Regions from separate parts of the Neorhizobium sp. T25_13 genome, predicted to be linked through region 1. Evidence: predicted binding sites of a transcription regulator. Region 1 holds the regulator's gene; each other region holds the start of a gene.

Region 1 (3,279 bases):
GCACCCGGCGTCGGCGGCAGGGCGAATTCCGCCTCGAGTTCGTGATCCTGCAGGATGCGAATGTGGGCATTTGCCGCCGCAAGCTCGAGCGAAGCAGCCTCTGGCTTCGCCTTCGTCATCAGCACCAGCTCGGCCAGGGGTGCGAAATCGGAGGGCGCCGATGCCGACAGAATGATCTTGCTCAGCCCCATGACCGCATTGGAATGGTGCTCCAGTTCGCCGCGATCGGCCGGCAGGGGATTGATCCGCTGGCAGGAAAACATCAGGAAGTCGGGCGCCCGGTCATCACCCGCAAAAGCCAGCCGGAAGCTTGCCTGGATTTCGGAACCGTCGGCCAAGGTCATTCCGCGGGAAAATTCCAGCACGTCGCCTGCCGAGATGCCACGCATCTTGAAACGCGCGTGATCGGCCATCGCGTCGCGCGTCGCGACAACGAGCGCCGAGAAGCCCTGCCTGTCACGTGCCTTGCGGAAGGCCAGATCGCGTGCGGTAAAAACGTTGCCGCGTTTGGCGGCAGCGCTTGCATGACGCCGATTGGCAATAGCCAGCGGCTCCAGATAGCTGCCATCCGAGAAGAACACACAAGCATTGGCTGTGCCGAAAGGATGAAAAGCGTCGGGCGCAACTGTAAAACCAAGCTTCGTGAGCCGGGAACGCGCAGCGGTAAGTCCCGCCACCGGCAGCACGAGATGATCGATTGGTCTTGCGTTCACGCGAGGGCCCCCGGAATTGGAATCGCAAAGCTAGTTTGGCAGCGGGCTCGCGCCGCGCAAGTGGTGTGGCTCGAGATATCTGGTACGCATCTATGAAGAAAAAATCATCATACTTCACAGAAATTTAGGGACTTGCAGAACACATATGGAACATATAGTGTCCGTTCTGGATTTGTTTCCGACTCTGAGGGTGCCAAAAGATGCTCACGCGCAAACAACAGGAATTGCTTCTGTTCATTCACGAACGCATGAAGGAATCCGGCATCCCGCCGTCATTCGATGAAATGAAGGATGCTCTCGACCTCGCGTCCAAGTCCGGCATCCACCGCCTGATCACCGCGCTCGAGGAGCGCGGCTTCATCCGCCGCCTGCCGAACCGGGCCCGGGCGCTCGAAGTCATCAAGCTGCCGGAAGCCTACTCGCCGAGCATGCAGCCGCGGCGTGGTTTTTCGCCCAGCGTCATCGAGGGCAGCCTCGGCAAACCGCAGCCGGTCGCGGCGCCTCAGAAACCTGCCGCCAACGACGATTCGCCGAACGCCACGACAGTTCCGGTCATGGGCCGCATCGCTGCCGGCGTGCCGATCTCGGCGATCCAGAACAACACGCACGACATCGCCGTGCCGGCCGAGATGCTCGGTTCCGGCGAACATTATGCGCTCGAGGTCAAGGGCGATTCGATGATCGAGGCCGGCATTCTCGACGGCGATACCGTGATCATCCGCAACAGCAATACGGCCAATCCGGGCGATATCGTCGTGGCGCTGGTGGACGACGAGGAAGCGACGCTGAAGCGCTTCCGCCGCCGCGGCGCCTCCATCGCCCTCGAAGCCGCCAACCCAGCCTACGAAACCCGCATCTTTGGGCCGGACCGGGTGAAGATCCAGGGCAAGCTCGTCGGCCTCATCCGCCGGTATCACTGATCATCTGCCGGAGCGGTTCCGGCAATGAACTATCGAAACCCTGGCTTCGCCAATCATAGTGGCGGTGCCGGCTCCAGGGACGGTCTGCGCCCGCCATGGCGGCACGGATCTGCCAGCGCCGAATGTCGGTCGCGCCGTTGAGGGAAATCTCCAGGGCACCCGCCTTGCGAAGCGTGGCGCCATTAATCATCAGGGCGCCGGACCGGCATTGGTCGAAGCGGGCGCGCGGCGCAATGACAAGACTGGCGGCGTCGCAGGCGGCACCCGCATAACGGCCGTCCTCGACAGCGATAACGATGCCCTTGCCCGTGCTTGCCGCACACCAGGCCGTCGGCTCGCAGGTGAAGCGGCCGACGGGCGCCTGTTTTATCCTCGACTTTGCCGTTTCCAGTTGCTGCGGGGTCAGTTCGCGGCGCTCGTTGGTTTTCTCGCCGGGCTGCTTGTCGTCGGGGGGCTTGTCCCTGGATGGCGACATTTCAGGCTTGGTGGGATCGCCGAGCAGAAGCGCCCTCTTCCATTGGCCGTAGACAAAGTCGGGCGGGCGGGCGCGATTGGTGGTCACCCCTTCCCCGTCTACAAGTGCGACCATCGTCCCGTCTTCCGAGATCAGTATATCCGGCAGCGGCATCGACCGCTCATGCCAGGAAAGCAGCAGAGCGGTCACCATCAGCGGCAGGCCTATCAGTCTCAGTCTCGTCCTCATGAGCGTCAGCAGCAGGAAACCTGCCGTCGACACGGTCAGGAACCAGGGATGCTGTCGCCCTATGCCGACATCGCCGCCCCAGGCGGCGACGTGTTTGGCGATGGCGATCACCCATCCCAGGCCGATGCCCATGAGCTTCATGAAGGGCGCATCGAGGCCGAACGGCATCAGCAGCATGCCGGCCAGCCCCGCCGGCATGACCACAAAGGAGATGATCGGCATGGCGGCGAGGTTGGCGGCAAGGCCGTAGGTGGCGATACGGTGGAAATGCTCGACCGAGAACATGGCGGTCGAGATGCCGCCGATCAGCGAGGTCACGAAGATGCCGGCCGCGAAATTCCAGGATGCCAGCACCGGCGTCACCACAGGGTGACGGAATGGCAGAGGTTCGGGATCGCGGCGTTCTGCCCTGTGTTTCCAGAGTGCGTAGCCGGCGACAAGGGCGGCGGTGGCGGCAAACGACATCTGGAAGCTCGGCCCCAATATTTCCGAGGGCGACATGGCGATGATGACCAGGGCAGACAGCGCCACATTGCGCAGGCTGATCGATGGCCGATCGAAAAGCACCGCGACCAGCATGATCGCCATCATGATATAGGCCCGCTCGGCGGAAACGCCGAAACCGGAGATCAGGTAATAGGCCGTCGCCATCATCAGGGCGCCGAGTGCGGCGATCTTCTTGACCGGATAGGCCTGGGCGAAGCCCGTGAAGACGGAAAGCACGGTGCGCACGCCGACAAAGAAGATGCCGGCGGCGAGCGCCATGTTGAGCCCGGAAATAGCGACGATATGGGCAAGGCCCGACAGTCGCAGCGCCTCGGTGGTGTCTTCGGAAATCGCCCGGCGCTCGTCGGTGACGATCGCCGCGGCAAAGGCGCCGGGATCTCCGGGCACGGTCTTCCGGATACGGGTTGCGATTGCACTGCGCAGATCGAAAAGCTGG
Region 2 (3,279 bases), on a different contig from region 1:
TTCCTTCCAGCGGCGCTCGAGGTTCGGCACGATGCCTTCGAAATTCTTGACCGTCTTGTAGGAGCGGGCGCCGTCGGCATAGTGGAATTCGATCTTTTCCTCGGTGCCCTCGAGGATGGCTTTCTGCGCCTCCGCAGAAAGCTCGTTCCAGCGGCTGGACAGCTTGAAATCGAAAACCTTGCCCAGTGCTTCGAGCGTCTGATTGTAATAGGGCGAAGTGGATTTCGCCCATGGCGCAATCGCGCCGTCGCGCAGCGTCCGGGCAGGTTCCGGCACGATCAGCGCTTCATCCACCTTCTGCTGTGAGCCGAGACCGTCGCAGGTCGGGCAGGCGCCAAAGGGATTGTTGAACGAAAACAGCCGCGGCTCGATTTCCGAAATGGTGAATCCGGAAACGGGGCAGGCGAATTTTTCAGAAAACAGCACCCGTTCGTGCGTTTCGTTGAGGGATTTGTTGGCGGATCCGCCGGCCGAAGTCTCTTCCGGCGGCAGCGGCTTGTCGGCGAATTCGGCGACCGCCAGCCCGTCTGCCAGTTTCAGCGAGGTTTCAAGGCTGTCCGCCAGGCGCGCGGCAATATCGGAGCGGACCACGAGCCGGTCCACGACGATATCGATATCGTGCTTGTATTTCTTGTCGAGCGCCGGAACATCGGCGATCTCGTAGAACTGGCCGTCGACCTTGACGCGCTGGAACCCCTTCTTCATCAGGTCGGCGAGTTCTTTTTTATACTCGCCTTTGCGCCCGCGGATCATTGGTGCCAGAATATAAAGACGCGTGCCTTCCTCGAAGGCTAGGATGCGGTCGACCATCTGGCTGACCGTCTGGCTTTCGATCGGCAGGCCGGTCGCCGGCGAATAGGGCACCCCGACGCGCGCAAAAAGCAGGCGCATATAATCGTAGATTTCGGTGACCGTGCCGACCGTCGAGCGCGGATTGCGCGACGTCGTCTTCTGCTCGATCGAGATCGCCGGCGAAAGCCCGTCGATCTGGTCGACATCCGGCTTCTGCATCATTTCCAGGAACTGGCGCGCATAGGCCGAAAGGCTTTCGACGTAACGCCGCTGGCCCTCCGCATAGATCGTGTCGAAGGCGAGCGACGACTTGCCCGAACCGGACAGGCCGGTCATGACGATCAGCGAATTGCGGGGCAAATCGAGATCGATGCCCTTCAAATTATGCTCGCGCGCACCACGTATGGAAATGCTCTTCAGTTCGCTCATCTTCATGCTCTCGGGAGGATCGAAGGCCCTTATGTAGTGATTGATCCACGACTGTCGAGACGAAACTGCTGCCATGCAACGCCGTTCCCGAGTCGGTTGACAGCACTATAGGAATAAAATAGAACAAATAAAGAACAAATTTGCCTGTGGATTAAAGATCGCAAAAACCCAATGGCTGGGCCCGATGGGCTAGAGTGCCGCGATTGATTTTTGGTGCCGTTACCGGGCGGCAGATGAGGTGATGAATATGGCTGGTAGTGTGAACAAGGTAATCCTGGTGGGGAATGTGGGGGCTGATCCTGAAATCCGCCGGACGCAGGACGGCCGGCCGATCGCCAATCTTCGCATCGCCACGTCCGAAACCTGGCGCGATCGCAACAATGGCGAACGCCGCGAGAAGACCGAATGGCATACTGTCGTCGTCTTCAACGAAGGTCTCTGCAAGGTCGTAGAGCAATACGTGAAGAAGGGCGCCAAGCTCTATATCGAAGGCGCGCTGCAGACCCGCAAGTGGCAGGACCAGACCGGCAACGACCGCTATTCGACGGAAATCGTGCTTCAGGGCTTCAACTCGACGCTGACCATGCTGGATGGCCGCGGCGAGGGCGGCGGTGACCGTGCTGGTTTCGGCGGTGGCGGTGGCGGCGGCAATCGTGTCGGCAGCGATTTCGGCGGCAACGATTTTGGCGGCGGCGACGATTACGAGCGCCGGCCCGCTGCGGGCGGCGCGAGCCGCGGCGCTCCGTCCTCCGGTGGTCAACCGGCCGGCGGCAATTTCTCGCGCGATCTCGACGACGACATCCCGTTCTGATCGATCGGTCGGCATCGATTTATGAAACGGCAGCTGCCTGAATTATCGATCAGGCGGCTGCCTTGTCGGCGAGCATCGCGACCAGGACGTCCGATTGCGAGAGAATGCCGACCAATTTGTTGTTTTCGCGGGTTACCGGCAGGTAGTGCAGCCCCTCCTCGGCGAAGATGACGATTGCGTCCGCGATCGGTGTGGCCGGGCCAACCGTCCTGACAGGCGCTGTCATGATATCCTTGACCGTGTCGTTCGGTGCGCTGGCGCCCGACAGGACGAGGCGCACACGTTGGGCAAAACCGATTTTCGGCCGGCCTCTCGTCCAGTTCGCCTTGTCGAGAAAATCTGTCTGGGTGACGATCCCCACCACTTCCGCCCTGTCGTTGGTAACCGGCAGGGCCTTGAAATGGTGGGCGCGCATCAGGTCGTGCGCCTCCTTCAGGGTATTGTCGGGTGCGACCGCCACCACATCGCGCGACATAATGCTGGCGCAATCGAGATGGCCGGCGCGCCGGCGATAGGAGCGCAATTCCGTCCGTCGCAGGATCGTTTCGAGGTCGTCGCGATCGATATCCAGGAACTCGTCGTATTCTTTCAGGACATCGTCGAGGTCGGCGGAGGTAAAGCCGATGCGCTGGATCGAGGCGGGATCGGTCGTGCCGTGATCGGCTGCCGGCTTGGCCGCGTGCGGGTACCGACGTCCCGTCAGATTGTTGAAGGCCAGCGCGAGCAGCAGCAGGGCCAGCGAATTGCCGGCGACGGGCCAGATCACGAAACCATATCCGAGTTCGTGGATGGCCGGCCCACCCAGCACCGCGGTCAGCGCGATCGCCCCGCTTGGGGGATGCAGGCAGCGAAGCGTCATCATCGCGGCGATGGCAACGGCGATTGCCACCGCCGAGGCCAGGAAGGGGTCGGGTATCAAAAGCGCGGCGGTCACGCCGACAAGAGCGGCGACGATATTGCCGCCAAGGATCGACCACGGCTGTGCGAGCGGGCTGGAAGGCACCGCAAACAACAGCACGGCCGAAGCCCCCATGGGGGCGACCAGTGCCGGAAGCGTTGCATCTGCCTTCAAAGCCAGGCTTCCCAGCAGTCCCGTCACCAGAATGCCCACGAGCGCGCCAAGTGCGGCACGCAATCTTTCCTTGGGGCTGACGGGGGTGGCTTCCGGCAGGAGCCGGCGCAACATGCGGCGCATCATGGAGACCTTCGAGTGAGGTGAGATGAATCGCGTTTTAGCAGAAAATTCC
Region 3 (3,279 bases), on a different contig from region 1:
CGGGTCCTCAGCGCAATTTCGTTTGCGGTTTCGCAAACCGCACGCCATCCCCCCGTCGTCTTCGGAGATGAATTCCACTCCGGCATTCTTGAAGGCGATACATATCACTCCTAGCGTCGAGGCATGCCTGGACCAGCTTCTCTCCCGATCCTCACATCCAGCGTCGGCTTCAGCTGGCGCGCGCTTTCGGGTCCAACGCCCAACCTCCTGGTTAGACAAGACTGGCGGTCTAAAGCGCCAGCCTTAGCTGCGGTTCCGCAGACGGTGCTTGCCGCTCCAGCGAGGACAGGGTGACGCCGAGCAGACGTATCCCTTTTCTCAGTGGGAAAATCGGCGTGAGAAGCAGGCCGATCAGATCCTGAAGATCAGTGATCGCCGACAGGGGTGCAGGGACCGTCTTGCTGCGGGTGACTTGGGTAAAGTCGGCATATTTGACCTTTAGCGTCACCGTCTTGGCGCCAATGTCATTGGCCTCGCAGTAACCCCACACTTTTTCGATCAGCGGCTGAAGCCCTTCGCGGGCAGGCTCAAAGGCGTGGAGGTCCTGCGAGAATGTGTCTTCCGCGCCGACGGATTTGCGCACCCGATCCGGCTTGACCTGGCGATTGTCGATACCGCGGGCGATGCCATGGAAATACGGTCCCGACTTGCCGAAATGCTCCACCAGGAACTCGAGCGTCTTCTCTTTCAGATCCGCGCCCGTTTCGATTCCGAGCCGATGCATCTTTTCGGCCGTTGCCGGTCCGACACCATGGAATTTATTGACCGGGAGGGCTTCAACGAAGGCCGGCCCGTTCCTCGGCGTGATGACTGCCTGTCCATTGGGCTTGTTGAGGTCGCTCGCCATCTTGGCGAGGAACTTGTTGTAGGAAATCCCGGCCGAGGCGTTGAGGCCGGTGACCAGCTTGATCCTGGCGCGGATCTCCAACGCAATCTCGGTGGCGATCTCCATGCCCTTGAGGTTTTCGGTAACGTCGAGATAAGCCTCGTCGAGCGAAAGCGGCTCGATGAGGGGCGTGTACTCGGCAAAGATTTCGCGGACCTGCTGCGACACAGCCTTATAGACGTCGAAGCGCGGAGGCACGAAAATCAGCTCCGGACATTTGCGCTTGGCAGTCACAGATGGCATTGCCGAGTGAACGCTGAACTTGCGTGCCTCATAGCTTGCCGCTGCCACTACACCGCGGGCGGCCGAGCCACCGACGGCAATCGGCTTGTTACGTAGGTCCGGATTATCGCGCTGCTCGACCGAGGCATAAAAGGCATCCATGTCCACATGTATAATTTTCCGGACCGGGGTTGAGCTCATCTCGTCCATGGCGGCTTTAACGATCACGATAGATCGGCCCTCGGAATTTGCGCCGAAACAAAAAGAGAACATAGCAGGGTTGCGTGCGTTATCAACCGGATTCGACGGCGTCTTCTCACTGCGATCGAAACCAGCCGCCACCGAAGGCGTTCACATCCTGTGGAAATCAATATCTGGAGACACCCAATGGCGGACGACAGCACTACGACAATCCGGGCTACTTTCGAAACACGTGAAGCAGCCGATCTTGCCGTCGAACATCTGGTTCAGCAGCACGGCATAGCAAGGCCGGACATCTTTATTCAGTCGGCAACCGACCGCAATTCCGCCGGCTCGGCGCCGTCGGGCGGCGATGTCTCCCATGAAGAGGGCGCCCGTCGCGACGCGCCTCTCGAAGGCGAGATCGAGGTCTCGGTGGATATCGCATCCCGCCAAGTCACCGCCGTCGAGCGCAGACTTGGAGACGCCGGTGCGCTCCGTGTGTCGAGCCGCTGAGCATGGGCGACAATCTCTCAAAATACCATGCCCAGCGCGATTTCAAGAAGACCAGCGAGCCGAGAAGCGAGGCGCAGGTCAAGCCGTCGGACCGCCGGCGGTGCGTTATCCGGAGGCACGACGCCGCACGGCTCCATTATGATCTGAGGCTCGAACTTGACGGAGTTGTTTAAGTCCTGGGCAGTAACAACGGGCCGTCGCTTGATACCCACGACAAGCGACTGGCAGTCGAGGTCGAAGATCACGCGCTCGACTAACCTTGTTTCATTTGCAGTTTTCCGCGTAGGCTTCTACTCGTTTGAAAATCTCAACCGTGAGAATTCTCCAGGCTTGAAGGCCGGTAATCATTTCAGATCAGCCTAGTGAACCGGTAAGGCCATGACACTATTTCAACTGGAATATTACCGGCTGGGTTTAAGACAATGTCCGGTTGATCCAGTCCGCCATGAATTGCCGGGTTTTAGCAGCCAGCCGAGTCGGTAGCCGTTCGAAGCCATGAGGGCCTTCGGGCACGACAAGGAGGTCCGACCTGCCGGCCTGGCGTTGCCAGCGGTCATGCATCCGGGTGGTATCCTCCACTATGGGATCAAGCGCTCCCGCAATGAATAGGGCAGGGGGCATTTCTGACAGATCCGCGAAAACTGGCGAAAGGTCCGCGTCGGACGCTAAATTGGCGGTCAATCTGTCGAGGTTCCTCTCAGCCGATTTGGGCTCGATGATCAGACTGCCCTTCGCTGTCCTGAGGCTTTTCGATCCGCCCAGGTCGAAGGCTCCGCACAACGAGACAAATCCGGCTACCTCTTCGAGCGAGCGATGTCTGGCGAGGCGGGTCAGCGCACACGCGGCAAGGTGTGCACCAGAAGATTCGCCTTCGATGATCAGCTGATCCGTTTGGAAGTCCGCAACATGATCCAGCGCCCACCCGGTGATGGCGACGGCGTCCTGTATCGTCTGCTCAAGATCGTCATCCACCGCAAGATGAAAATCGCCGCTGGCGACGGTGACGCCGCACGATCTCGCCATCCGCATGTTCCAGCCATCGTCGAGCCGGGAATTGCCCAAGACCCACGCTCCACCGTGAAAGTGTAGGAGAAGAGCTTTGACTACCGGTCGAGGTCGGAGAATGCGGATCATCGTCTGATGGTTACCGACCGGCAGCTCGATAGTCTCGATCGATATGTCCGGCCATCGACTTCTCGGCAGGAGACGCTGGCCAATCCCGATAACGCTGTCAATCAGCCTGGCGTTCAGCCGTCTGCCCGCGTGGTAACGCGGCATCCATGACAGGACACGGTTGAGACGCCGTGCGCTGGCAAAGTCGCCTGGGTTGAAAATGTCGGCGGGGTCGATCTTCATGGTATCAACTCGGGGCGGCGGCGCCGCAGACCGCAGGCGACACATCTGTCGATCAACACCGATGACGTGCCTGGGGAAGGGACACTGCCCAATCATGGCAGGCTCCCCCAGAGAGCCGG

What was found. The regulator LexA, encoded in region 1, represses DNA repair genes until DNA is damaged. The targets are predictions, from matches to a motif close to TGTTCNNNNTGTGTTCNG.
Region 2: uvrA (excinuclease ABC subunit UvrA) is a predicted target of LexA. The motif match lies at 1,341-1,358, and genes of this name have one in related genera.
Region 3: dinB (DNA polymerase IV) is a predicted target of LexA. The motif match lies at 1,363-1,380, and genes of this name have one in related genera.

What each region holds. Positions count from the first base shown of each region.
Region 1 covers NZ_PVBI01000002.1:633,495-636,773, reverse strand. Annotated here, with positions in the region: gene C5J22_RS06720 (VOC family protein) at 1-713, opposite strand, end outside; gene lexA (transcriptional repressor LexA) at 914-1,633, shown strand; gene C5J22_RS06710 (ComEC/Rec2 family competence protein) at 1,614-3,279, opposite strand, start outside.
Region 2 covers NZ_PVBI01000004.1:109,080-112,358, reverse strand. Annotated here, with positions in the region: gene uvrA (excinuclease ABC subunit UvrA) at 1-1,221, opposite strand, end outside; gene C5J22_RS10740 (single-stranded DNA-binding protein) at 1,469-2,032, shown strand; gene C5J22_RS10735 (HPP family protein) at 2,082-3,227, opposite strand.
Region 3 covers NZ_PVBI01000007.1:288,388-291,666, reverse strand. Annotated here, with positions in the region: gene dinB (DNA polymerase IV) at 230-1,318, opposite strand; gene C5J22_RS18665 (hypothetical protein) at 1,496-1,804, shown strand; partial or broken gene C5J22_RS31715 (DNA polymerase ligase N-terminal domain-containing protein) at 1,807-2,058, shown strand; gene C5J22_RS18655 (alpha/beta hydrolase) at 2,219-3,160, opposite strand.